Regions from separate parts of the Bradyrhizobium sp. USDA 4449 genome, predicted to be linked through region 3. Evidence: predicted binding sites of a transcription regulator. Region 3 holds the regulator's gene; each other region holds the start of a gene.

Region 1 (7,736 bases), 780 kb from region 3:
ACGGTAATTGTCCGGAATCCACTTGGCTTTTTGGTAACGCTACGGTGGTTATTGCCGGGGCTGGATTTCATCCCGAACAAGATTGTAACCGGCAAGGGGTCGCTGAGAAGCGGCCCCTTTCGATTCAGGCACCCGCAGAGGTGAATGCCGGTCCATCCGACGCGCTTCTGCTTCTTGCCGATGTGGTCCCACGTCTCATCAAGCTCGATGCGACGGGACGCTTGTACACCACGCGCAGGCGGGTCCAGCAGATTCAGCCTAGGACGCTTGGGGCCGAATACGACCGTACCCGGTACGACGGCCGAGTTGCGCGAGAAGTTGACGATGTGTCTTGACGCATCAAAGACATGAAAGAGGCCGCCAACTGAAGGCGGCCTTGATCTCTCCCCTTGGAAATTTAAACGGCCCCGATGGGAGGGGCCGCCAACCCGCGTGACGCGGGTTTTCCTCCAGCAGTCGGGGGGCTGTCCTATCTGGCTGGGGGCTCCGAACAGACGCGCGGCGAAAGCCATCGTTCCTGAAAAAAATGCCAAATTTCTCGGTCGGAGAACGACGGCGTTGGCTGGACGAACTCGCCCAACCGAGGCGGCCTCATTGCCGAGTTTGGTGCTCCAAGATGTAAGCGCGGTAGTCCATGGCAGTCGTTCCCGAAGCCCAGCTACATGGCTGCGGTGCACCAGGAAGGTACGAGGCAGAGCCTTGTCGCGGCGTGCCAGGTGTATTCGAGTTGGTGCGCTCGCGGCCCCGGCGTCACATCCTCTCTCCAGTCCCACAAGGTACCCGGAGCCGCTGCACCGCACACGTTGATTAGGATACTCCGAAATGAGTGCTCCTTTGTTTCAAGCACCATTATAGGCGGATGGGCGTACAGTCGGGTGGCCTTCGGGCTCGGATTCCAGCCCCGGAGCTCGTTGAGCAGGCGGCCCCGCCATGTGTATCAGCGTTGGTGGGGCCGCTGCATATTTGCAGCCTCAAAATTCTGATAATCAGACCAATTGGGCCGTAGCTCATGCCGACCTACATGCGTGTGTATCGCGTGATTTTTGCTATGCGCGCGCCATGCATTGACGAGCATCTCCCATCGATCGCCTCAACGGGGCAAAGCCCATCGGGTATTCCTCGCCAAGCGGTCCCGCCGATAAGGATGAAGCCCGGGGACGGAGCGTGCTCGCGACATTTTGCACGCGAATTCAAAAGAGCATCGCACAGCGCGCCTCTTTGATGCGGCCATGCAGCCCGAGCTTCTCCGCGGATTGCGAGATCGATGTGTGGGAATGACGGCGCCGCCGAACGACGGCGTTGCGGCGGTTAGAGACCTGATGCTCGGCAAGCCATCGCTAGTCGCCAGTCACCATGGGTGCGGCCAGGCCGGGGCTCAAATCAGGTTGAGTTCCTTGGATCCGGAGACTGCAAGCCTGTTACCGGAGGCAGGTCCTCCTTTGGGAAGGGCTCCTGGGTCTTGCGTCCGAGAAAGGTGTCTGGCTTTGGCAGTTTCAGCACCTCGCATGCTTGCGCGATCAGCTCCCGTATTCGGGCATTCTGTTCGGCAATCTCCGCAGCAAAATGGCGGACAAAATAGACGGGCTTATCCGTCATGGCGGTGCTCCCTGTTGTGCAGGCGGGAGCGCTCTCGGTCTCTCAGCCACCGACGCCTACGGGCAGAGCCTCGGCCGGTGATGAGGGGCAAACTATCTCACGTCACTTTGGTTCAAAAGTGAACTTAGGACGCTAGCCAGAACAAACTGGGACAATGAGGGTCAAATACGGACAGTACCGATTGCTTGGCGCTGGCCCCCAGTGGCCCAGTTTGGGGCCACCTCGAACGTCTATTCGTCCGGGGAACACGATAGGCTTCAAATCCATTATGGGGACGGAGACCCAATTGAGGGATTGGTGTCATGGGCATCGAGCGTATGCATTCACCCACGTACTTCCGAAATCGAGCGGAAGAGTTCCGCACCAAGGCTGACAATTGCGAGCATGAGGAAGTGAGACAGTCGCTCCGCAAGGTGGCCAAGAACTACGACCAGTTGGCCCAGCGCGCCGCACGCATCCGCACCGTCCAAGACGCCGCAGAGTAAGGCCGCCTCGGTTGCGGCCTCTTTCAATTTGCAGGGACCTGCAACTTGGTTGGCGGCGCATCAGTGGCAACCAGAGATTCCGCTCGCGACGTTCGTCAGCGGCAAGACATACATCGTGGAGCGGCAACGGCTGGAGGTTGATCCGTCTGTCGACCGATACAAGCGCGGGATGGCAAACCTATCAGCCGCGCTCTAAATGAAAGAAGGCCCCAACCGAGGCGGCCTTAGTGCATCTTGCGCCGTAGCTTTTGGATGATCTTCCGCAACTCGGCGGCGTACTCCTCAACGCGGCGCCGCGCCTCCTCTAGCCGGGTTGGCTTAGGCGCAGGGCGTTTCTCTGGGGTGGACTCCTCCACAAACTGAGGCTTGAGCCCGGGGGACCATCGGCCATTGAGCCAAACAATGGCCTTACCGTTCCAGCTCCTTCAATATGCGGTCACGGTCGTCAATATGCAGCGACTGCGTTTCCCTCATGGTCGCCAGCACGGCCAGCGCGCCCTCGACATCGTGTTGGTGCCGGTCAAGCTCCGATATCAGCCCCTCCTGCTTGGCAAGAAGCTTCAGGCCATCGGCAATGTGGCGCTCGGCTATCGCTAAATGCTCGTGCAGCATGGCGCGGTCCATCCCGCACCTTACAGCGAATTAGGACACTGCGCAGAACAAACTGGGACACCAGGGGTCAAATACGGACACTACCCCTTTTCCCAAAAGAACATATTGCGAACCTAGAACAAACGGTGTACGTTGTTTTTATCGACGAGCCGCCCCGCCAACCGTTTGTCCCCCGCGCGAATCCTCGCCATAAGGAGCACGACCCAATGTCCACCACTGCCCTGCGTATCGTCGAAGGATCTTCCATGGACAAGAGTAAAGCTCTCGCTGCCGCGCTCTCCCAGATCGAGCGTCAGTTCGGCAAGGGCTCGGTGATGAAGCTCGGCAAGAACGACCGTTCGATGGATATCGAGGCGGTCTCGTCGGGCTCGCTGGGGCTGGATATCGCGCTCGGCATCGGCGGCCTGCCCAAAGGGCGTATCGTCGAGATCTACGGGCCGGAATCCTCGGGCAAGACCACGCTGGCGCTGCACACGGTGGCGGAAGCCCAGAAGAAAGGCGGTATCTGCGCCTTCATCGACGCCGAGCACGCGCTCGACCCGGTCTATGCCCGCAAGCTCGGCGTCAATATCGACGAGCTCCTGATCTCCCAGCCGGATACCGGCGAGCAGGCGCTGGAAATCTGCGACACGCTGGTGCGCTCGGGTGCGGTGGACGTGCTGGTGGTCGATTCGGTCGCGGCGCTGGTGCCGAAGGCCGAGCTCGAAGGCGAGATGGGCGATGCGCTGCCGGGCCTGCAGGCCCGTCTGATGAGCCAGGCGCTGCGCAAGCTCACGGCCTCCATCAACAAGTCCAACACCATGGTGATCTTCATCAACCAGATCCGCATGAAGATCGGGGTGATGTACGGATCGCCGGAGACCACGACCGGCGGCAACGCGCTGAAGTTCTACGCCTCGGTCCGCCTCGACATCCGCCGTATCGGCGCGATCAAGGAGCGCGACGAAGTGGTCGGCAACACGACGCGCGTGAAGGTGGTGAAGAACAAGCTGGCGCCGCCCTTCAAGCAGGTCGAGTTCGACATCATGTACGGCGAGGGCGTTTCCAAGATGGGCGAGATCCTCGATCTCGGCGTCAAGGCCGGCATCGTCGAAAAGTCCGGCGCCTGGTTCTCTTATGACAGCCAGCGCCTCGGTCAGGGTCGCGAGAACTCGAAGGCGTTCTTGAAGTCCAACCCCGACATCACCGCCAAGATCGAGACCGCGATCCGCCAGAACTCCGGCCTGATTTCCGAGCAGATCCTGGCCGGCACGCCCGAGAGCGACGCCGACGGCGAGGAGCCGGCGGACGAGTAGACCGGGTTGTTGTTTTGAGCATGATCTGATCGGAAAACCGCTACACACTTTTCCGGATCATGCTCCAAGAGTTTTCGCGAGGAGCGGGCGCTGAGGACGTTGAGTTGCCGACGTCGGCAGTGCCCATTTCTTTTTGCGCGTTGTCGTGATCGGCTGGTGTGATGCGAGCAAAGACGAAGCTCATCGTGACGACTGACTCGTCCATCGCCGGCGCCATCCAACAGGCGGGCTGTGCCGACCTCGTGATCGCGATCGAGCGTCGGCTCGTGTGGGGACGATTGCCGTCCGCTGCGGAGCGCGATGCGTTCTTTGCGCCGCGCGCGACGCAGCCTCAAGGGCTTCACTGGCTCGACGATACGCCGTCCTGGCGTCTCGATGAATCGGGCCTGAAGGGTCACGGATTGATCGAGCTGTTGTCAGAATGTGGCTCGGCCGAATTGTGGATCGGGTGGGAGCCGAACGCCCAATTGCTTCTGCTCTGGCTGCTCGATCATTGCAGCAGCGAGGACGCGGCGGTCTCCAAGCTCATGATGCGTCAGCTGAACGGCGCTGCTGGTGCTGCCGATCCAGGGCAATTTGCGCAACTCAACCCGCCGATGGTCAGGCCTACACATGATCACCTCGAACTGGCCGGTCGTCTCTGGCGGGCTTATCGTGAGCCGACGCCGCAGGCTTGGTTCGATCTCCTCAAGGCGGATTTGAGTCTGTTTCCACAACTTGAGCAATCGATCATTGATCTGCTCGAAGAGCTTCCGGGCGTCACATCTGGTCTGGGAGCTACGGAGACGCGGATCCTGGAGCTGGTTGCGCCTGGCGTAGCGCGGCCCTTCGACGTCTTTCCGGGACATCAGAAGCGCAACGAGAGTCGCGTCTTCGACTATTGGGAAGTCGGAGCGCTGCTCGACGGGCTCGTCCGCTCTCCGGTGCCGGCCGTGTCCGGGCTGGAGGAAGGGCCATTTACATTCGACATGCACAACGATGCCCTCCGTCACGCGCGGTACAAGCAATCCCGGTTGTTGCTCACCGAGTTCGGCAAAGCGGTGCTTGGTGGCTACGAGAATTTTCTGCGGCACAACCGGATCGACCGGTGGTGGGGCGGTACCCACCTGACCAGCGAACGGCTGTGGCAGTGGGACCGGGAGGCCTTTTCACTCATCGCTCCTGATTAATGCGTACGCGTCGTCAGAGCGTTGCGTAGCAATTTTGACAGACAATCGTGTCCCATTTGATCTTAGCCACGAATGATCCTGCCGAAGACGTGCTCCGGGGGTCAGGCCTCGCGAACCTCACGCTCGGGTTCTATCTTCGTTTCGTTTGGAGGAAATTGCCTTCCGAAGAACAGCTTTTGATGGGGCTGGAGCGGCGATCAGCCAAGCACTGCAATCCCGGCGACCATTGGCTCGACGGCGTTTGTCGTGGCTCGCTGGAAGGCTTCGGCAGCCGCGATATCGGTTTCTTCGAGCTTTGTGCAAAGTTCGACTCGATTGAAATCTGGGTCGATCCTCTCGCTAACGATCAGCTCGTGCTCGTCTGGCTGCTCGACCTTCTTCGCCCTTACAAGGAGATCACGACGAAGCTGAGCTTCGTGCATACGGACGACATTGTTGCAAATTATGCACCGGAATCGGTCGCAAAATGGAAGCTGCCGGCCTTCAAGGTGACCGACAACCATTTGGCGACGGCGAGCCGCGCCTGGAGAGCCTACCGGGCTGAAACCCCAGAGCCCTGTTTCGATTTGCTGATGACGGATCTGACGATCCTGCCGAGACTTCGATCGGCGCTCATTGCGGTGCTTGAAGAGCTTCCGGACAGCGTGACGGGCCTGGGTGCCAGCGAAATGGACCTGCTGGATTTTGTGGACCAAGGGTACACCGACCCGGGGCGCATCTCCGAGGCGAGGTGGCTTCGCGATGTATTCGACGGATCCGACGCGCAAGATGCCCTGATCGAACTGGGGGGACATTCGGTCCCGCCGGTCCTGTTGGGCGATCCATCGTTCGACAATGAGGATCGCTACTTCGGCAGGAGCGAGTGGAGGTCACGCTGACTGAGCTTGGGCGTTCACTTGTAGCGCGCAAAGACGATATGTGGCGTCACAACCGGATCAAGCGCTGGTGGGGCGGGACCGAGTTGACCAGCGAGCGGCTCTGGCGATGGGATCGCAAAAGCCGATTGTTGGTTGCGCCTTAGAGGCGCGCTCGGCGCCACAGCTGGGCAAAGGCGCGCAAGCGCCGTGCCCACCATCTTTCACACCGGATGCAAAGGTTGTGGGCACGCTTCGCTTTGCCCGCCCTACGAAACCACCGTCGCGTCCTACTCCGCCGCCTCCGCGTAATCGCTCACCGGCGGGCAGGAGCACACCAGATTACGATCGCCGTAGACATTGTCGACGCGCCCCACCGGGCACCAATATTTGTCGGTGCGCGAGACGCCCGCGGGGAAGCAGCCTTCGCTGCGGGCGTAGGCACGCTTCCAATCGTCATCGGCGATGTCGTGCACGGTGTGTGGGGCGTGGCGAAGCGGCGATGCCTCGATCTTGAAGCGACCGGCCTCGACCTCGGCAATCTCCTTCCGGATCGCGATCATGGCATCGCAAAATCGATCCAGCTCGGCCTTGGATTCCGACTCCGTCGGCTCGATCATCAGCGTGCCCGGCACCGGGAAGCTCATGGTCGGCGCATGGAAGCCGTAATCGATCAGGCGCTTTGCGATGTCGTCGACGGTGACGCCTGACGTTGCCTTCAGAGGACGAGGATCGATGATGCACTCATGCGCGACGCGGCCCCTCGTGTTCCTGTAGAGCACCGGGAAGTGCGCATCGAGGCGCGCCGCGATGTAGTTGGCATTGAGGATCGCGATCTCGGTCGCGCGCTTCAGACCTTCGCCGCCCATCATCAGGATGTAGATGTAGGAGATGGTGAGGATCGAAGCCGAGCCGAACGGCGCGGCCGAGACCGGGCCGACTGGAGCATCCGCCTTCGTCGCGGGGTGACCGGGGAGGAACGGCGCAAGATGCGCCTTCACGCCGATCGGGCCCATGCCGGGGCCGCCGCCGCCATGCGGAATGCAGAAGGTCTTGTGCAGATTGAGATGGCTGACATCGGCGCCGTAATCGCCGGGCCTGCTAAGGCCGACCTGCGCATTCAGGTTGGCGCCGTCGAGATACACCTGGCCGCCATGGCCGTGGACGATGTCGCAGATCTCCTTGATATGCTCCTCGAACACGCCATGGGTCGAGGGATAAGTGATCATCACCGCCGCGAGATCGTTCGAATGCTTCTCGGCCTTCGCACGGAGATCGTTGACATCGACGTCGCCGTTCTTCTCGCAAGACACAAGCACCACGTCCATGCCGACCATCGCGGCCGAGGCCGGGTTAGTGCCGTGAGCGGAGGAGGGGATCAGGCAGATCTTGCGGTGACTCTCTCCGCGCGCGGCATGATAACCCCGGATAGCCAGAAGTCCGGCATATTCGCCTTGCGCGCCCGAGTTCGGCTGCAGTGAGATGGCGTCATAGCCGGTGATGTCGCAGAGCCATTTTTCAAGCTGCGCGAACAGCGCGTGATAGCCGTTGGCCTGCTCGCGCGGGGCGAACGGGTGCAGGCTGCCGAATTCCGGCCAGGTCAGCGGCATCATTTCAGTCGTCGCGTTCAGCTTCATCGTGCAGGAGCCGAGCGGAATCATCGCGCGGTCGAGCGCGAGGTCGCGATCGCTGAGCTTGCGCATATAGCGCAGCATCTCGGTTTCC
Region 2 (7,736 bases), 4.5 Mb from region 3:
TCTTTTGATCGGTTGGCTCCGCTCGGTATTGCTCGAGGAACCCCTTTAAGCTCCCAAGGACAGGGCGCGATTGCGAGAGTAAAAACGGTTCAGCTAGCCTTGAAAATGCTTCTAGTTCCAAAATCAGCTTTTGAAAGTCGAATCGCAGCCCGCTCACGTTATTTCCTGGTTATCTAAATTCTTGCACGGTCTAGCGCGATCACTCGCGCGGCTAAGTCGGCATTATCTCTTGCGGCTTCTAGTGATACCCACGCCGGCTCCGCGATGTCGGGCCAGTCGTCTGGCTTGATCTGAACCGCTGTCTTAAGTTCGATAAATTCATCCGAAGGCTGAAATTGGTCGTCAACGGACACAACAGGGTTGTCTAACTGAAGCTCCTTAATGCTGGGGGCAGCATTCGTCTCGCAAGTGAACGCAATGTGCTGGGATTCAGTGGGTCGCCGCGCGTCTCGTGCCAAAGCCAATTGTCTATCCCCGCGCGCCACCATCGCGGACCAAGGAAATCGTCTAGGACGCCAGTGTATTTGAACTGCGATAGCGCCTTACGGATCTTTGATGGTCGAGGTGAATTCAACAGGTTACGAAGTGCCCCTGCTGGAACGCGCATCCGGGCGGCGAGATATCGCTCGTCAAGTAGAAATGTGGGGAACGGCAGAACCTCATGCAGAAGCCATCGAAGAATCGCCATCCCACCGGAGGTCTCCGCGGCGACATCTTGTGGTGGATTGGACGTTCTGACTTCGTCTATTGCGTTCGCCGTCCATTCCATCCGTCGACGAGTGTTAAGGAGCTTAAGAAGAGCGGCTTCGCTTTTTTGATAGGAAGGCCATGGATGGGGAAGTGATTGAACGGCTCGCGCTAACGCAAAGACCTCTTGCTGAAGCCGCTCGGTGTCAGACTTGTCGAACACCCACTCGAAATCGAGCATCTTCGCGAGTGCGTATTCTCGATTGCGAGGCGACAACCTTCCGCTGAGCTCATGTAACTTGCCCGAGCGCAATGCGAATGCTGTTGGAGACCTGCTCTTATTCTCATTGAGATTGGAGCGCAGGTTTGCGGCTAAAGCTATGCCGTGCCTGGGTCGAAGCGAGGGTGTTGTTGCATCATCTAAAGCTTGCCATTGATCAAGCTTGAAGTCGACGAGGATAACATTCGCTGCTTCGATGTCTTTATCGGCGACATCTCCGGGCGATCGATAGAATGCTCGCAATCTAGGTTCCAGCAGGCTCACGGCCGCAGAGCCTTCGTGTTCAACATCATCGACAACAAGCACGCATGGTCGCTTTGCTTTTGATCGAGATTTCTTGGTTTTTGGCTTCGTTTTGCTTTTCATGGTCTTCCCGAGGGGAAACGGATCTCGATCGCCGTAGAGAACCCGCCGCTTGGCTCAACAAATCGGATTGTTGCGCCATACTCTTCGAGCATGTTTCGGGTAATCGGCAACCCCAACCCCATGCCTTGCCCGAGTACCGGATCGACGGCAGTCGTCGACGATTCAAAAGGCCTAAACCAGCGCTCAGACGTTCGTAGGCTCACACGCACGCCAGAGTTTTCCACGCGAACAGTCGATGACCCGTCTTTTTCGTGCTTGCCGGTTGCCTTGATTCTACCTTTGCTGCCCGCGGCCTTGACCGCATTCGTGAGGAGGTTGGAGAAGATTGCGACGACCTCAGCCGGAAACATCGGTGGGGATTGCAGGTCGGTGGGGATGTTATTAATCAGCTTGATCTGATCCCTTTCGCTAGCAAATGAAATGAGCTTGGCGGCAGCATCAAATCGCTTGGCTAGGTATTGCCGAGATCGTCTGCGTCGAGCATCGGGAGCAACGATGTCGATGAGGAACGAGGCTTGGCGTTCAAGGCTGCGGCGCAGGTCTCCCACGCTTTTTTGCAGTTTACCGAGGTCCTGCTTGTGGCGGGCTGATAATCCGGGGGTGTCGCGTACAGCAGAGAGCGATTTGTCGACCGACGACGCGATCGACAAGAGGCCATTGATCTCGTGCACAAAGGAGGCGAGCTGTGTTCCCACCGACGCGAGAACGCGAATCATCGCATTCTCTTGGATAAGGTCGTCCGGCGTCTCAGTGATAGCTTCTACACGCCGTAGGGCTAGCTCAACTTGCTTGTTGGCCGCCTCTATCTTGCCATTCGCAACAAGGCGCTTTGCTGTTTGGGTGAGGGTTCTCGCATCCCTCATGGCCGCCTGCACGCTGGCGGCAACTGGTACAATTCCAGCGGAATAGGATGAAGTCTCTCTCGCCGTAGCGCGTGTTTCTCTGCGCTCGGCTCTTTTGCCGGAAGTCGCCGCGGCCTGCACCCGTGTCTGGAGATCTAAGCCTCGTCGGACGAGCGCGACCAGAGTGTCGTAATCTGCGTCCGGTACAAAGCCCTCACGATTCACCAACATCTGGAGTGACGGTGCGCGCGTCTCTGTCAGAAACACGCCTCCTGCGTAGTGCTTGTTTGGAACAATACCTAGTCCAACTTCACTATCAGCTTCAGTCGATGGAAATTGCTTGAGGAGCTCTTGATTAGACTCTCTTTTGAAGAAGTTTCGATCGCGCTCGTTTGCGTCGCGGTCGAGATTAAGCCAATCATTTCCTGGCTCTCCATATGGCAGTATCCGAAATCCCTCCATGTAGACTCGTACGCCGCTTGATCGATCTGACACCCTTTTTAGCTCTCCGAAGCGAGCGCCAGTTCGCTTCCATATGCGCGCATGGAAGAAGGGGCCTTCACTCGGGGAGGGATGGGAAATTTCAAATCGTCTAGTCGCGATGTCTGGTAAATCTTCCAGGGTCTTTTCCGTTGGAGCGATCGCGTATCGGACTTTTCCTGTTGCTTTGCTTGCATCAATCTCAATGATCCAGTTCGATGCTTCCAAGATAGCTGTCCAATAGTCGTCTGGTGCGGCTAGCTCGCCGTCGAGCACGACTGTGAACTTGTTGCCCTTCTTATCAGTGATGTCGCGGACAACGGGTTCTTTGAACAGTAATTCCTCGCGTAAGACCGAGCGAGGAATTCCGCCAATAAGCGGCGCAGGAGGAGCGTACGCCTGAATCTCCTCCAGAAACCGTCCGTGCTCCGCGGAGGTCCATTTCCTTCGGAGTCTCGATAGGGTGATAGTCGTTCCCGCGCGAGCCGTTGAGCCGACGTTTGTTGGAGTTATCACGATGGCGTTTGTAGACTCGAGCTGGTCGAGCGTGTCCTTGGCTTCGATCGAATCCCAATCGATGGTGGCCTCAATTCCCCTCAAGTTTGCGCGAAGCTCGCCGGACGCCAAGACATTGCTCTGATCCCAACGCACAGATTCGATCCGTAGGTGGCGAGCCAATTTGTGCGCGGCAAGGCGACCAATGCCCTTCGCGCCGGTATATCGGCGCTTGTATACGGCGGACCGGCGGCTTGATGTCTCCTTGCTGCGGGAAGCTATTCGGAGAAATCCTCTTTCGAACTCATCTCTAGACATTCCAATCCCATTGTCGCGGATGCGGATCAGCCCGCGACTGGGTTGTGTCAGCGCCTCGCCGTAGACCACGACCTCGCTCGCGTCCGCGTCGTACGAGTTTTTGATCAGTTCAATGAGTGCGGTCGAGTCTCTCCCGACGAGTAATTCGCCGAGCTCTCTAAAGAGGTGGGTATCGACTGTGAAGGTCGTCATATGCTGCGGACTGGGGCGTGTTGCGGGGCGACGAAAGATTGCCGATCAACGGACGGGAGGCAAAGAAATTTGCTGCGAGGCAGCATGTGAGCTTCCACCAAAAGCATTGAAAAATGCTGACCCCAGAATCACGACCCAAGACAACTCTAACTTGCGCTTGCGATATTGTCGCACAACAAAAACGGCCGGATCTTTCGATCCGGCCGCCACTCAACTCTACTCGGCTAAGCCTACGCCACGCGACGCAACCTAGCCCCCGCCCAAACCTAGATCTCTTAGCTGGCCTTCTTGGCCGGCGCGTCGCCGACCTTCTTCTCGATGGCGCGCTTCAGCTCGACGGCGCGCGGCGAGAGGGCCGCGGTGTTGGCCTTGAGCAGGTAGGCATCGAGGCCACCATTGTGGTCGACGCTCTTCACCGCGTTGGTGGAAACGCGCAGGCGCACGTTGCGGCCCAGCGCTTCCGAGATGAAGGTCACGTTGACCAGGTTCGGCAGGAAGCGGCGCTTGGTCTTGATGTTGGAGTGGCTGACCTTGTGGCCGACGAGGGGGCCCTTGGCCGTCAGTTCGCAGCGGCGAGACATGCTAGAAATCCTTCGTTCGATCCCCCAACGATTGCGGCCGCCATCAGGGGCGCCACGGGGGCTAATTCTTTTGTCCTTGCAGGGAGCGGGCGGACGTATAGGGGGGAAGGGGCGGGACGTCAAGGTGACGGGCCGTTTTTGGCCCGTCATCCCGGGGGCGCGCCGGCGTGCGAACCCGGGATCTCAGGCCGCATGACAGGTGTCATCGCCCGCGCAGGCGGGCGATCCAGTATCCCAGAGGCCGGCGTTTGAGAGCTCGCTTTCACCAGATCCGCCGCGGCGTACTGGACACCCCGCTTTCGCGGGGTATGACAGCGGAATGGGTGGGCGAGGTGCGCCCGCCTGACGCACCCCCTCCAATCACCAAAACGGCAATGTTTGAAACGCCTTACCATCACATAAAGGGCGCAATCTCCTCCGAAAGAGTCCGGTGAGTTCCCGGCCTGTGGCTTCTGGATGCATTGCTTGGCGCCGCAACAGGCTTAAGTAACAACAACTCGCTTCCCGATTGGATCGTCTCGTGCACACCACCCCGCTCATTCCGCCCCGGCTGCGCGCGGCCGGCCGGCTGGCTCTGGCCGCTCTTGGCGGCCTGGTGCTGGCGTGGGGGGCCGCGCCCGCAGCGGCGCAAGGCAAGCTCGAGGCGCAATATGAGGCCTCGCTGGCAGGCATTCCGGTCGGCCGCGGCGCCTGGAACATCGATATCCAGGACGATGTGTTCTCGGCTGCGGCCTCCGGCGGCACCACCGGCATCCTGAAGTCGTTCGCGGGCGGGTCCGGCACCGGCGCTGCGCAGGGCCGCATCGTCAACGGCGCGCTGGTCGCGACCGCCTACCAGGCCTCCACCACCACCTCGAAGAAGACCGAGGAGATCCACATCACCCTCGACAAGGGCAATGTGAAGGAGTTCGGCATCATTCCGGAGCCGCCTGTCGATCCTGATCGCATCGTCGTCACCGAGGCGCATCGGCGCGGCGTGTTCGATCCGATGACGGCCTCGCTGGTGCGCGTGCCCGGAAACGGCGATCCCGTGTCGCCGGAGGCCTGCCACGGCTCGGCGCCCGTCTTTGACGGCCGCATGCGCTACGAGCTCAAGCTCGATTTCAAGCGCATGGAGACCGTGAAGGCCGAGAAGGGCTATCACGGCCCCGTGGTGGTCTGCGCGCTGTATTTCGTGCCCATCGCCGGCTACATCCCCGACCGCCCCGTGATCAAATACCTCGCCGCCCAGCGTAACATCGAGATCGCCTTGGCGCCGGTGGCGGGAACACGGGTTTTGGTCCCGTTCTGGCTGAAAGTGCCGACGCCGCTCGGGCCGGCGATGCTGGAGGCGACCAGCTTCGTCACCACGGCCCAGCCGCCGCGGGTCGCGAAGACGCAGTAGGTATTGGCCGCTCACATACGCCTCGACCGTCACCTTGAGGTGGCCGCTTCTTCAGCGGCCCTCGAAGGGCGACAGCCCGACTGTTTTCCGCGCGCAACCCGGCCGCGCCGTCCGGGCCGTCCATCCTTCGGGGCTCCCGGCGCGGCGCTCGCACCTCAGGACGACGGATGCGGCGGGAGACACCCGCCTCAGTAATATCAATGACTTACCTACTGTGCATGGGGTTGTTTCGGCGACATGCCTTCGAGCCCACCATTCCCGGGAATCCAATTGACTCCTCCCCGATTCTGATTCGACTCCGCGCCATCCCCAATTTAAGGAAATCCGTCATCGAAACGCCGCTTGTGCGACTGCGCAAAACTCCATCTAGTGCGATGGAAACAAGAGTCCCGCGACATGTTGCGTGAACGTATCGGGACTCCCGGGGGAGTCAGCGATTCGGCCGCGATTCGTTCTAGAGTCGTTCCGAAGCTTACAGCGAACGGGAAAAGCGTCGCAAAGTGAGACAGTTGCCCACCCGTCCGAGACAGCACTGACATTCGCCCCATCAGCTATTACCTGATCAGCCAGATATGCCCCTCTCGTCCTCCTCCTTCGCCTCCGACCGCGCGCTGTCCGATCGCGTGCCGGGCGCCGGCGTCACCGCCGTGCTCGGGCCGACCAACACCGGCAAGACCCATCTCGCCATCGAACGGATGCTCGCGCATTCCTCGGGGATGATCGGCCTGCCGCTGCGCCTGCTCGCGCGCGAGGTCTACAACAAGATCGTCGCCCGCGTCGGCCCGGAGGCCGTGGCGCTGGTCACGGGCGAGGAGAAGATCAAGCCGAGAAGTCCGCGCTATTGGGTGTCGACCGTCGAGGCGATGCCGCGCGACCTCGATGTGTCCTTCCTCGCCGTCGACGAGATCCAGATCGCCTCCGATCTCGAACGCGGCCACGTCTTCACCGACCGCATCCTCAACCGCCGCGGCCGCGACGAGACGCTGCTGCTCGGCGCTGCGACCATGCGGCCGATCATCGAGCGGCTCTTGCCCGGCGTCTCCATGATCACCCGGCCGCGGCTGTCCCAGCTGGAATTCGCAGGCGATCGCAAGATCACGCGCCAGCCGCGCCGGACTGCGATCGTCGCCTTCTCCGCCGACGAGGTCTACGCCATCGCGGAGCTGATCAAGCGACAGCATGGCGGCGCCGCCGTGGTGCTGGGCTCGCTCAGCCCACGCACGCGCAATGCGCAGGTGGAGATGTTCCAGAACGGCGACGTCGATTATCTCGTCGCCACCGACGCCGTCGGCATGGGCCTCAATCTCGACGTCGACCACGTCGCCTTCGCCTCCGACCGCAAGTTCGACGGCTATCAGTTCCGCCGCCTCACGCCGGCCGAGTTCGCGCAGATCGCCGGCCGTGCCGGGCGCGCCACGCGCAACGGCACGTTCGGGACGACAGGCCGCTGCGGCCCGTTCGAGCCTGAGCTGGTGAACGCGCTTCAGAACCACATCTTCGACCCCGTGAAGATGCTGCAATGGCGCAACTCGAAGCTCGATTTCTCCTCCCTCGCCGCGCTCCAGGTCTCGCTCAACCTCGCCCCCGGCCACGAGACGCTGACGCGCGCCCCGATCGCCGAAGACATGCGCGTGCTCGACCATGCCGCCCGCGACGTCGAAGTGCGCGATATCGCGCATGGCAAGGCCGCCGTGGAGCGGCTGTGGGAGGCCTGTCAGGTCCCGGACTACCGGAAGCTGTCGCCGGCCGCCCATGCCGAGCTGGTGACGACGCTCTACGGCTTCCTGATGCAGAAGGGCTGCATCCCCGATTCCTGGTTCGCCGCACAGGTCGACCAGGCCGACCGCATCGACGGCGATATCGACACCCTGTCGGCCCGGATCGCGCAAATCCGCACCTGGACCTTCGTCGCCAACCGGCCGGACTGGCTGAAAGACCCCGATCGCTGGCAGGGGACCACGCGGGAGGTCGAAAATAAATTATCGGATGCGCTCCATGAACGCTTGACTGAGCGTTTCGTTGATCGCCGGACCAGTGTATTGATGCGCCGCCTGCGGGAGAACACGAGCTTGAATACGGAAATCGGCAAGACCGGCGAAGTCATCGTCGAA
Region 3 (7,736 bases):
GTCCGCCAAGGCCGATGTCGCCGTGACGATGGAAGAGGAAAAGTAGGGCGGAAGCCTCTTCGTTCCCGATTTGTGCCGCTATCCGTGCCGCCGCACGTTCCGGTAGCTTCCGTGCAGTAGCGTAGCGCAGGGTTGCTGAGGGATGGCGGAGCCGGGCCGGCCACAACGTGCCTCGCAAGGTATGGCCGGGACCTGGCCCGGCAGCGGCCGAACAGCGTCGGCCGGCGGCTTTGTGCCGGCAGGCTTCGGCGTCTGGTCGTCGATCGCCGGAAAGCTGGGTGATTGGGCGAAGGCCGAGGCCGGCGCTGGACGACTGTTCCCATGGGTCCCCATCGCCTTCGGCTGCGGCATCGCGCTGTACTTCGCCGCCGACCATGAGCCGGTGCTCTGGGTGACGGTCGCGACGGCGGGCGCGTCGACGCTTGGCGCGGTTCTGTTGCGGCGGAGCCGGTGGTTTGCACCCGCGATCATGATCGCGGCGGTTGCGGCCGGTCTTGCTGCGGCGACGTGGAGGACAGCAAGCATCGCCCACGCCGTGCTCGCAAAGCCGCTTTATTCCGTGTCGCTGTCGGGCTTCGTCGAGACCCGCGACATTCGCGAACGCACCGACCGGTTCGTGCTGCGCGTCACCGCGATGGAGGCGCAGCGCGGCGACGTCAAGCTCGAGCGCGTCCGCCTCTCCGTGCGCAAGGGGACGGCGCCCGATGTCGGCAGCTTCGTGCAGTTGAAGGCCCGGTTGATGCCGCCGCTGTCGCCGTTGCGGCCGGGCAGCTACGATTTCTCGCGCGACATGTTCTTCCAGGGCATCGGCGCGTCCGGTTTCGCGATGGGGGCGATCACGACGGTGACGCCGCCGGTGTCAGGCGGATTGCAGTTGCGCTATGCTGCGCTCATGCAGGGCCTGCGCGATGCGATCGACGCGCGGATCCGCGCCGTGCTCGACGGCGACAACCGCGCAATCGCGACCGCGCTTTTGACCGGCCGCCGCGATGCGATCACCACGCCCGTCAACGATGCGATGTTCGTCTCGGGGCTTGGCCACGTGCTGTCGATCTCCGGCTATCACATGGCGGTCGTCGCTGGAGTCGTCTTCTTCGCGGTCCGCGCGCTGTTGGCGCTGATCCCCGGGCTGGCGGCCGGATTCGCAATCAAGAAATGGTCGGCGGCCGCGGCGCTGATGGCCTCCGCATTCTATCTGCTGCTCTCGGGCGCGGAGGTCGCAACCCAGCGATCGTTCTTCATGACCGCGGTGGTGCTGATTGCCGTGATCGTCGACCGTCGCGCGATCACGTTCCGCACGCTGGCGGTGGCGGCGCTGATCGTGCTCGCGGTTGCGCCGGAAGCGCTGGTGCATCCGAGCTTCCAAATGTCGTTTGCGGCGACGCTCGGGCTGGTGGCAATGGTGCAGATCGGGATGCCGAACCTGCTTGCCTCGCCCGATCATTCGACGACGGCGCGGATTGCGCTGTGGGGCGGCCGCGAGATCGCGATGCTGTTCATGGCTTCCATGATCGCGGGGCTTGCGACCACGCCCTATGCCGCCTTCCATTTTCACCGCGTCACGCCCTACGGCGTGCTCGCCAATCTCGGTGCGATGCCCGTCGTCTCGGCGCTGGTGATGCCGGCCGGGCTGTTGGGACTGCTCGCGGCTCCGTTCGGGCTGGACGGCGTGTTCTGGTGGCTGATGGGGATCGGCATCGACTGGATGATTGTGGTCACCCGCTGGGTGGCGGCATTGCCAGGGGCTATCGGCCATGTCGGCGCCTTCGGCACCGCGCCGCTGGTGACGGCGAGCCTGGGGCTTGTCCTGATGGGGCTGTTGCGCACGCCGCTGCGCTGGTCGGGTGCGATCGTGCTTGCGGTCGCAACGATCTGGGCCTTGTCGGTGCGGCAACCCGACATTCTCATTGCCGCCGACGGCCAGAACGTCGCGGTGCGCGGCAAGGATGGGCAGCTGCATCTGATCAGGACGAAGAAGGACAATTTCCTTCTCAAGGAGTGGCTCGCGGCGGACGCCGACCCGCGCGATGCCGCCAGCGCTTCGCTCGGCGACGGCGTGTCGTGCGACGATGCCGGCTGCGTGACGCCGCTTGCCGACGGCCGCATGATTGCGCTGGCGCTGCGCATCGACGCGCTGGCCGACGATTGCAGCCGCGCAGCGCTGGTGGTGACGGCGAGGCCTGCGCCGCCCGATTGCGCTGCAATGGTGATCGATCGGCCGCGTCTGGCGAGCCAGGGCGCGCTTGCGCTGACACAGCGCGGTGACGGTTTTGCGGTTCAGCCGGTGAGAGCGAGGGGCGCAAACCGCTCCTGGTCGCCGGTGGCGCCCGGCGATGCAGATTTCGGCCAAACCCTCAAGCCACGGTCGGCAGCTCCGCGGACCAAAGACGCAACGCCGTCGGAGGCCGACCTTCAGGCCGAGGACTAGAATCGACGCTTCAGCCGATCGGCAGGCGTGGCGGCGTCGTGCGACTGTCGGCGGCCACTTGCGGCTTGTGCTCGCGCTCGCCGAGCGGCTGGGTCACGGGCAGTTGCAGCACGGTTGCGCGCTGGCCTTCGACGAGCTGCGTCACCAGCACGTATTTGCCATCGGGGAATTCGATCGCGTCGTGATGGCGATCGGGAATGTGCGGATCAACCTTGCCGAACTTGCCTACGCGGGAATTGATGGTGCGGGTCCAGATCCACCTGTTGTCGTAGCGGACGTTGTCGGCGAAGGCGAGCTCCGTTCCCGGAAGCAGGCAGACCGCGACCGACATGTCGGCTTCAGAGGCGAAGCCGCGCGTCGAGGTGCCGCGGAACGTTGTCGTGACGATCGTCTCGCCGACTTCTGCGGGACGCGTCGCGACGGCATGCAAGCTATAGTCACACATCGGGTGCTCCTCATCGGGGATAGCAACCCGCGCCTCTGTCCTGGAGGCGCCGGCCTCTATCAGAGTTGAAGCCTGCAAGACTCTGCTTGGTTGTAGGCAAATCTGCGGCTCCGATCCGCGAGCCGCAATCACATTATCTTTCCCGAACGGCTGGGAACAAAGCTTGCCTCCGTGCATTTGGGAGGCTTCGCGCTCAGCGTCCGGCCGGCGCGGACCAGCCGGAATATTGCCAGCCGGGCTGCGCCTGTTGCTCGATGGCGTTGCGGGCATCGCGGATCTGCGCGCTCGTCGCCTGCGGCACCTTGCCGAGGCGATGCTGCGCATGCGCAGCAAAGGCGTGCGATCCGGACGCTGTGATCAGCGTCATCGTGACGGTGCTCAGGATGATCTTGCCCATCATTCTCTCCTCAGTCTCCCTGGAGGCCCATCGAAGCGAGTGTGCTTCGTTGCGGCATGCCGGGGATGTAGGGCTGGAGAGGTGGCGGGATAATCTGTGCAGAACCAGAAAGTCTATCCAGCCGGAGCGGACAATCGTCCGCTCCAATCGTTGATCGCAGTCACCGATCGCGCGAGAACGTGGCGCTCAGTACTTGCGATAGAGACCGATCAGCTTGCCCTGGATCTTGACCCGGTTGGGGGGCAGGATGCGGACCTCATAGGCGGCATTCGCTGGCTCGAGCGCGATCGAGGCGCCGCGGCGACGGAAGCGCTTCAAGGTGGCTTCCTCGTCGTCGATCAGGGCGACGACGATGTCGCCAGTGTCGCAGCTCTCGTTGCGCTGGATGAGGGCCATGTCGCCGTCGAGGATGCCGGCGTCCACCATGGAATCGCCGCGCACTTCGAGCGCATAGTGCTCGCCCGCGCCGAGCATGTCGGGCGGAACGCTGATAGTGTGGCTGCGGGTCTGCAAGGCTTCGATCGGCGTACCGGCCGCGATCCGGCCCATGACGGGCACCGCGACGGGACGCTCGCCCTCATCCGCCGGCGGGCTCGACGTCATGCGCACCTTGCCGAGGTTGCCCTCGATGACGCTCGGGGTGAAGCCGCGGCGACTGCCGGCGGCGGCCTGGAGCTCGGGCAGCTTGATCACCTCGATCGCGCGGGCGCGGTTGGGCAGACGGCGGATGAAGCCGCGCTCCTCGAGCGCAGTGATCAGGCGGTGGATGCCCGATTTCGAGCGCAGATCGAGCGCGTCCTTCATCTCGTCGAAGGAGGGCGGCACGCCGCTTTCCTTCAGCCGCTCGCTGATGAACCGCAGGAGCTCGTATTGTTTGCGCGTTAACATCTCGACCAAAATCCCCCTGGTGATGTCATTCAATTCCGAGACGCTGAATTCAGCCATAAGCCGCTACATGCTCGAAACAAATCATGAACGGACACTATATGTTCGATACATGTTCCGCAACTGCTTAATTTACCGTGAACGCGACCAAGTTCGCGGAACGCACGCGAACGAAGCGGTCAGACGGGCAGCCGCAGCACCTCGCAAGCGGTGCCTGCTTCGGCCTTCGGCGCGAACGGTGCGCGCACGAGAAGTGCCTGTGCCGCAGCCAGATTCGAAAGCAACGAGGAGTCCTGATGATCGACGGGAACGGCGACCAGCGTGCCGTCGTCACGCTCTGCCAGCCGCGCGCGCAGATAATCTTCGCGCTGATCGTTGGCGCCGACATCGCGGCCGAGCACGGCGCGCTCGCGGCGATGATGAACCGCCGAACGCCCCGACAGCGCGCGAATCAGCGGGACCAGAAACAGGAAAGCGCAAACGTAGGATGATACGGGATTGCCGGGCAGGCCGATCACGCGCATCGATCCCAGTTGCCCGTTCATCATGGGCTTGCCCGGTCGCATCGCGATCTTCCAGAACGCCATCGAGATACCTTCGTCCCTCAGTGCCTGTTGCACCAGATCGTGGTCGCCCACCGAGGCACCGCCGGTCGTGATCAGGATGTCGGCGCCGCTCTCGCGCGCGCGGCGGATGCCCGATGTGGTGGCGGCAAGCGTATCGGCCGCGACCCCGAGATCGATCGTGTCGGCACCTTCGCTGCGAGCCAGAGCATGAAGGGCATAGCCATTGGAATAGACGATCTGGCCGTGGCCGGGCGTCGAGCCCGGCATCACCAGCTCATCGCCGGTGGCGAGGATTGCGACCGTCGGCCGGCGGCGGACCGCGAGTTGCGGATGGTTCATCCCGGCGGCGAGTGCGAGGTCGCGCTCCGTGAGCCGCGTGCCGCTGCGCAGGAGCACGTCGCCCTCGCGGAAGTCGATGCCGGCCGGGCGGATGTGTCGTCCGGTGATGGCGGCTTCCTTGATCGTGATGCACTCGCCGTCGGCGACGGTGTCCTCCTGGATCACCACGGCATCCGCGTTATCGGGAACGACGCCACCGGTGAAGATCCGCACGGCTTCGCCGGCGCCGACCCTTCCAGCAAACGGCCGGCCGGCTGCGACTTCGCCGATCACCGTGAGCCGTGTGTCGACCTTGGCCGCATCGCCCGCACGCACGGCATAGCCATCCATCGCCGACATCGCCTCAGGCGGCTGCGTCCGCCGCGCCGCGACATCGCGCGCAAGCACGCGATGAAAGGCCCGATCGAGCGCAACTGTTTCCTCAGCCAGCGGCTCCGCTCCCGCGAGCACGGCAGCAAGCGCATCGGATACCGGCATGAGGGCCACGGTGAAAACTCCAGCTACGCCCATTCGGGCAAATCAGCGGCGAGAGTTCTAGCCGAGCGGGAGCGTCCAGGCAAAGCAGCCGCACAAGATGATTTATCCCACCCCTGGAGCCGTGGGACGAAGCTGGAGGTTCAGCCGGGGCATGATCTGGAGAGCGACGCATACCGGCACAACGACGGCCAAGGCAAAGACAAGAGCCGTGGCCAGCATCGGTCAGGTCCCCGGCGGCTCGCTCGGACTGACATCAGGCGCTTTGGGATTCTTGTCGGGCATTGGATCGGCCTGGGCCTTCAGGTCGGCGGCCTTGCTGATCAGTTTTGCGGAGAGCTCAGAATTCGAGGTGGTCCTGGCGTATTTCATCAGCAGGGAGGCCTGCTTGGTGAGGTAGGTTTTGCCCAACACGATGATAAGTCCGATGTAGAATTCCCAACGGACTATAGAGTCCGGAGCCGGGGATTCCGTTCCCGGAACTCTGTACAAAAATGCACAAAGGGTTTTGGTTCCCGAGTTCCAGTGAAATTGCCTCCGGAATCAGAGCCAGGGTGCCAAGTCAGATCCCCAGCGCCTTCAGGGCATTTCCGACGTCGGTCGGCGAGGTCACATGCACCGCGGTCAGGCCGCGCGCCCGTGCACCTTCGACGTTCTCGGCGAGATCATCGAAGAACACGATGCGGTTCGCGGGCACCCCCATCGCGGCGACGACATGGTCGAAGGCCTCCGCATCGGGTTTGCGCAGGCCGATGCTCGAGGACAGGTAGAGCTCGCGGAAATGCCCGAGCAGGTCGGCATATTCCTTCGAAAAAAAGTCCACATGGGGGCGGTTGGTGTTGGAGAAGGCATAGACCGGCATCTGCTTCGCCGCACGCGGCAGCAGCTCCGCAATATCAGGCATCTCGCCGGCGAAGATCGCGTTCCATCCTTCGAGGAGCTGCGCATCCGAGATGCCGATGCCGAGCGATGCGCGCAGCGAGGCAAAATAGTCCTCGTCGCTGATCTTGCCGACCTCGTGCAGCCGGTAGGCCTCGCTGTCGCGCATATAGCGCGCGACGATGGCTTCCGGCTCGCAGTCGGCATGTCGCGCCCAGCAGGTGATCGCCTTGGAGAAATCGATGTCGAGCACGACGCGTCCGAGATCGAACAGAAGCGCATCGGCGCTACCAGGCGAGAGCGAGGTCACTTGCGTCCTTTCCATCAGTATCGGTAGGGTTCGTGGTCGAACAGCGGGAATGCGCTGAACACGCTCGGCGCGTTGGTTGCGGTGGCCGGGTGCAGACAGGATTTGTCGACCTCGGCGAAGGAGGTGGCGCCCAGGAGACCGAGGCAGCGCAGCACCTCGTCCTCGAGCAGCTCGAGCATCCGCGCCACGCCGGTCTCGCCCGCCGCAGCCAGTGCCCAGCATTGCAGCCGGCCGATGCCGACGAGGTCTGCGCCCGCCGCGATCGCCTTGACGATGTCGGTGCCGCGGCAGATGCCGCCATCGACCATGATCTTGGCGCGGCCCTTCACCGCTTGGACGATCTCGGGCAGCACATGCATGGCACCGCGGCCGTGATCGAGCTGACGGCCGCCATGGTTGGAGACGTAGATCCACTCGACGCCGTGATCGACCGCGATCTGCGCGTCCTCGGCAGTGGCGATGCCCTTGAGGATCAACGGTATCCGGAACTTGTCCTTGACCATTTTCACGGTCCGCCATTCCAGGCCCTTCTGGTAGTCGCCTCCGGTAGCGCGCAGACGGCTCTCGCGAACGTAGCGCTTGGCGATGTCACGCTCGCGACGGCTGTAATGGGCGGTGTCGACGGTCAGGCAGAAGGCGGCATATCTGGCCTTCTCGGCGCGGCTGACGACATCGGCCACGAACGCGTCATCGCCGCGAACATAGAGCTGGTACATGCGCAACGCATCGGGGGCGGCTTCGGCGGTCTTTTCGAGGCCGGGTTCGGAAACCGAGCTCAGCATATGGGCGGCGCCGAATCTGCCGGCGGCGCGGGCAACGCTAGCGGCTCCAAGCGGATCGAAGATTTCCAGCGCGCCGACAGGCGCAAGCACGACAGGCAGGCGCATGTTGCGGCCGAACTGCTCGACGGAGCCATCGACCTTGCGCACGTCGCGCAGCACTCGGGGGCGAAAAGCGATCTCGTCCAGCGCCATGCGGTTGCGACGCATGGTGGTCTCGGTCTCGGCCGCACC

The links. Region 3 encodes LexA, which represses DNA repair genes until DNA is damaged. Its sites were predicted from a motif close to TGTTCNNNNTGTGTTCNG; they were not measured.
Region 1: a site for LexA is predicted at 2,790-2,807, ahead of recA (recombinase RecA). Genes of this name have one in related genera too.
Region 2: a site for LexA is predicted at 6,076-6,093, ahead of ACVIIW_RS07305 (helicase-related protein). Genes of this name have one in related genera too.

Annotation. Positions count from the first base shown of each region.
Region 1 is NZ_JBSRYD010000001.1:6,863,548-6,871,283, reverse strand. Features, by position in the region: gene ACVIIW_RS32455 (hypothetical protein) at 1,381-1,596, opposite strand; gene ACVIIW_RS32450 (hypothetical protein) at 1,899-2,081, shown strand; gene ACVIIW_RS32445 (hypothetical protein) at 2,490-2,705, opposite strand; gene recA (recombinase RecA) at 2,900-3,988, shown strand; gene ACVIIW_RS32435 (hypothetical protein) at 4,150-5,157, shown strand; gene ACVIIW_RS32430 (hypothetical protein) at 5,205-6,035, shown strand; gene gcvP (aminomethyl-transferring glycine dehydrogenase) at 6,302-7,736, opposite strand, start outside.
Region 2 is NZ_JBSRYD010000001.1:1,530,042-1,537,777, reverse strand. Features, by position in the region: gene ACVIIW_RS07330 (hypothetical protein) at 1-157, opposite strand, end outside; gene ACVIIW_RS07325 (hypothetical protein) at 365-1,333, opposite strand; gene ACVIIW_RS07320 (sensor histidine kinase) at 1,330-3,660, opposite strand; gene rpmB (50S ribosomal protein L28) at 3,936-4,241, opposite strand; gene ACVIIW_RS07310 (DUF3108 domain-containing protein) at 4,816-5,625, shown strand; gene ACVIIW_RS07305 (helicase-related protein) at 6,198-7,736, shown strand, end outside.
Region 3 is NZ_JBSRYD010000001.1:6,078,634-6,086,369, reverse strand. Features, by position in the region: gene ACVIIW_RS28460 (DUF2171 domain-containing protein) at 1-46, shown strand, start outside; gene ACVIIW_RS28455 (ComEC/Rec2 family competence protein) at 143-2,428, shown strand; gene ACVIIW_RS28450 (hypothetical protein) at 2,439-2,873, opposite strand; gene ACVIIW_RS28445 (hypothetical protein) at 3,067-3,270, opposite strand; gene lexA (transcriptional repressor LexA) at 3,457-4,158, opposite strand; gene ACVIIW_RS28435 (molybdopterin molybdotransferase MoeA) at 4,335-5,546, opposite strand; gene ACVIIW_RS28430 (hypothetical protein) at 5,760-5,948, opposite strand; gene ACVIIW_RS28425 (HAD family hydrolase) at 6,097-6,738, opposite strand; gene ACVIIW_RS28420 (alpha-hydroxy acid oxidase) at 6,738-7,736, opposite strand, start outside.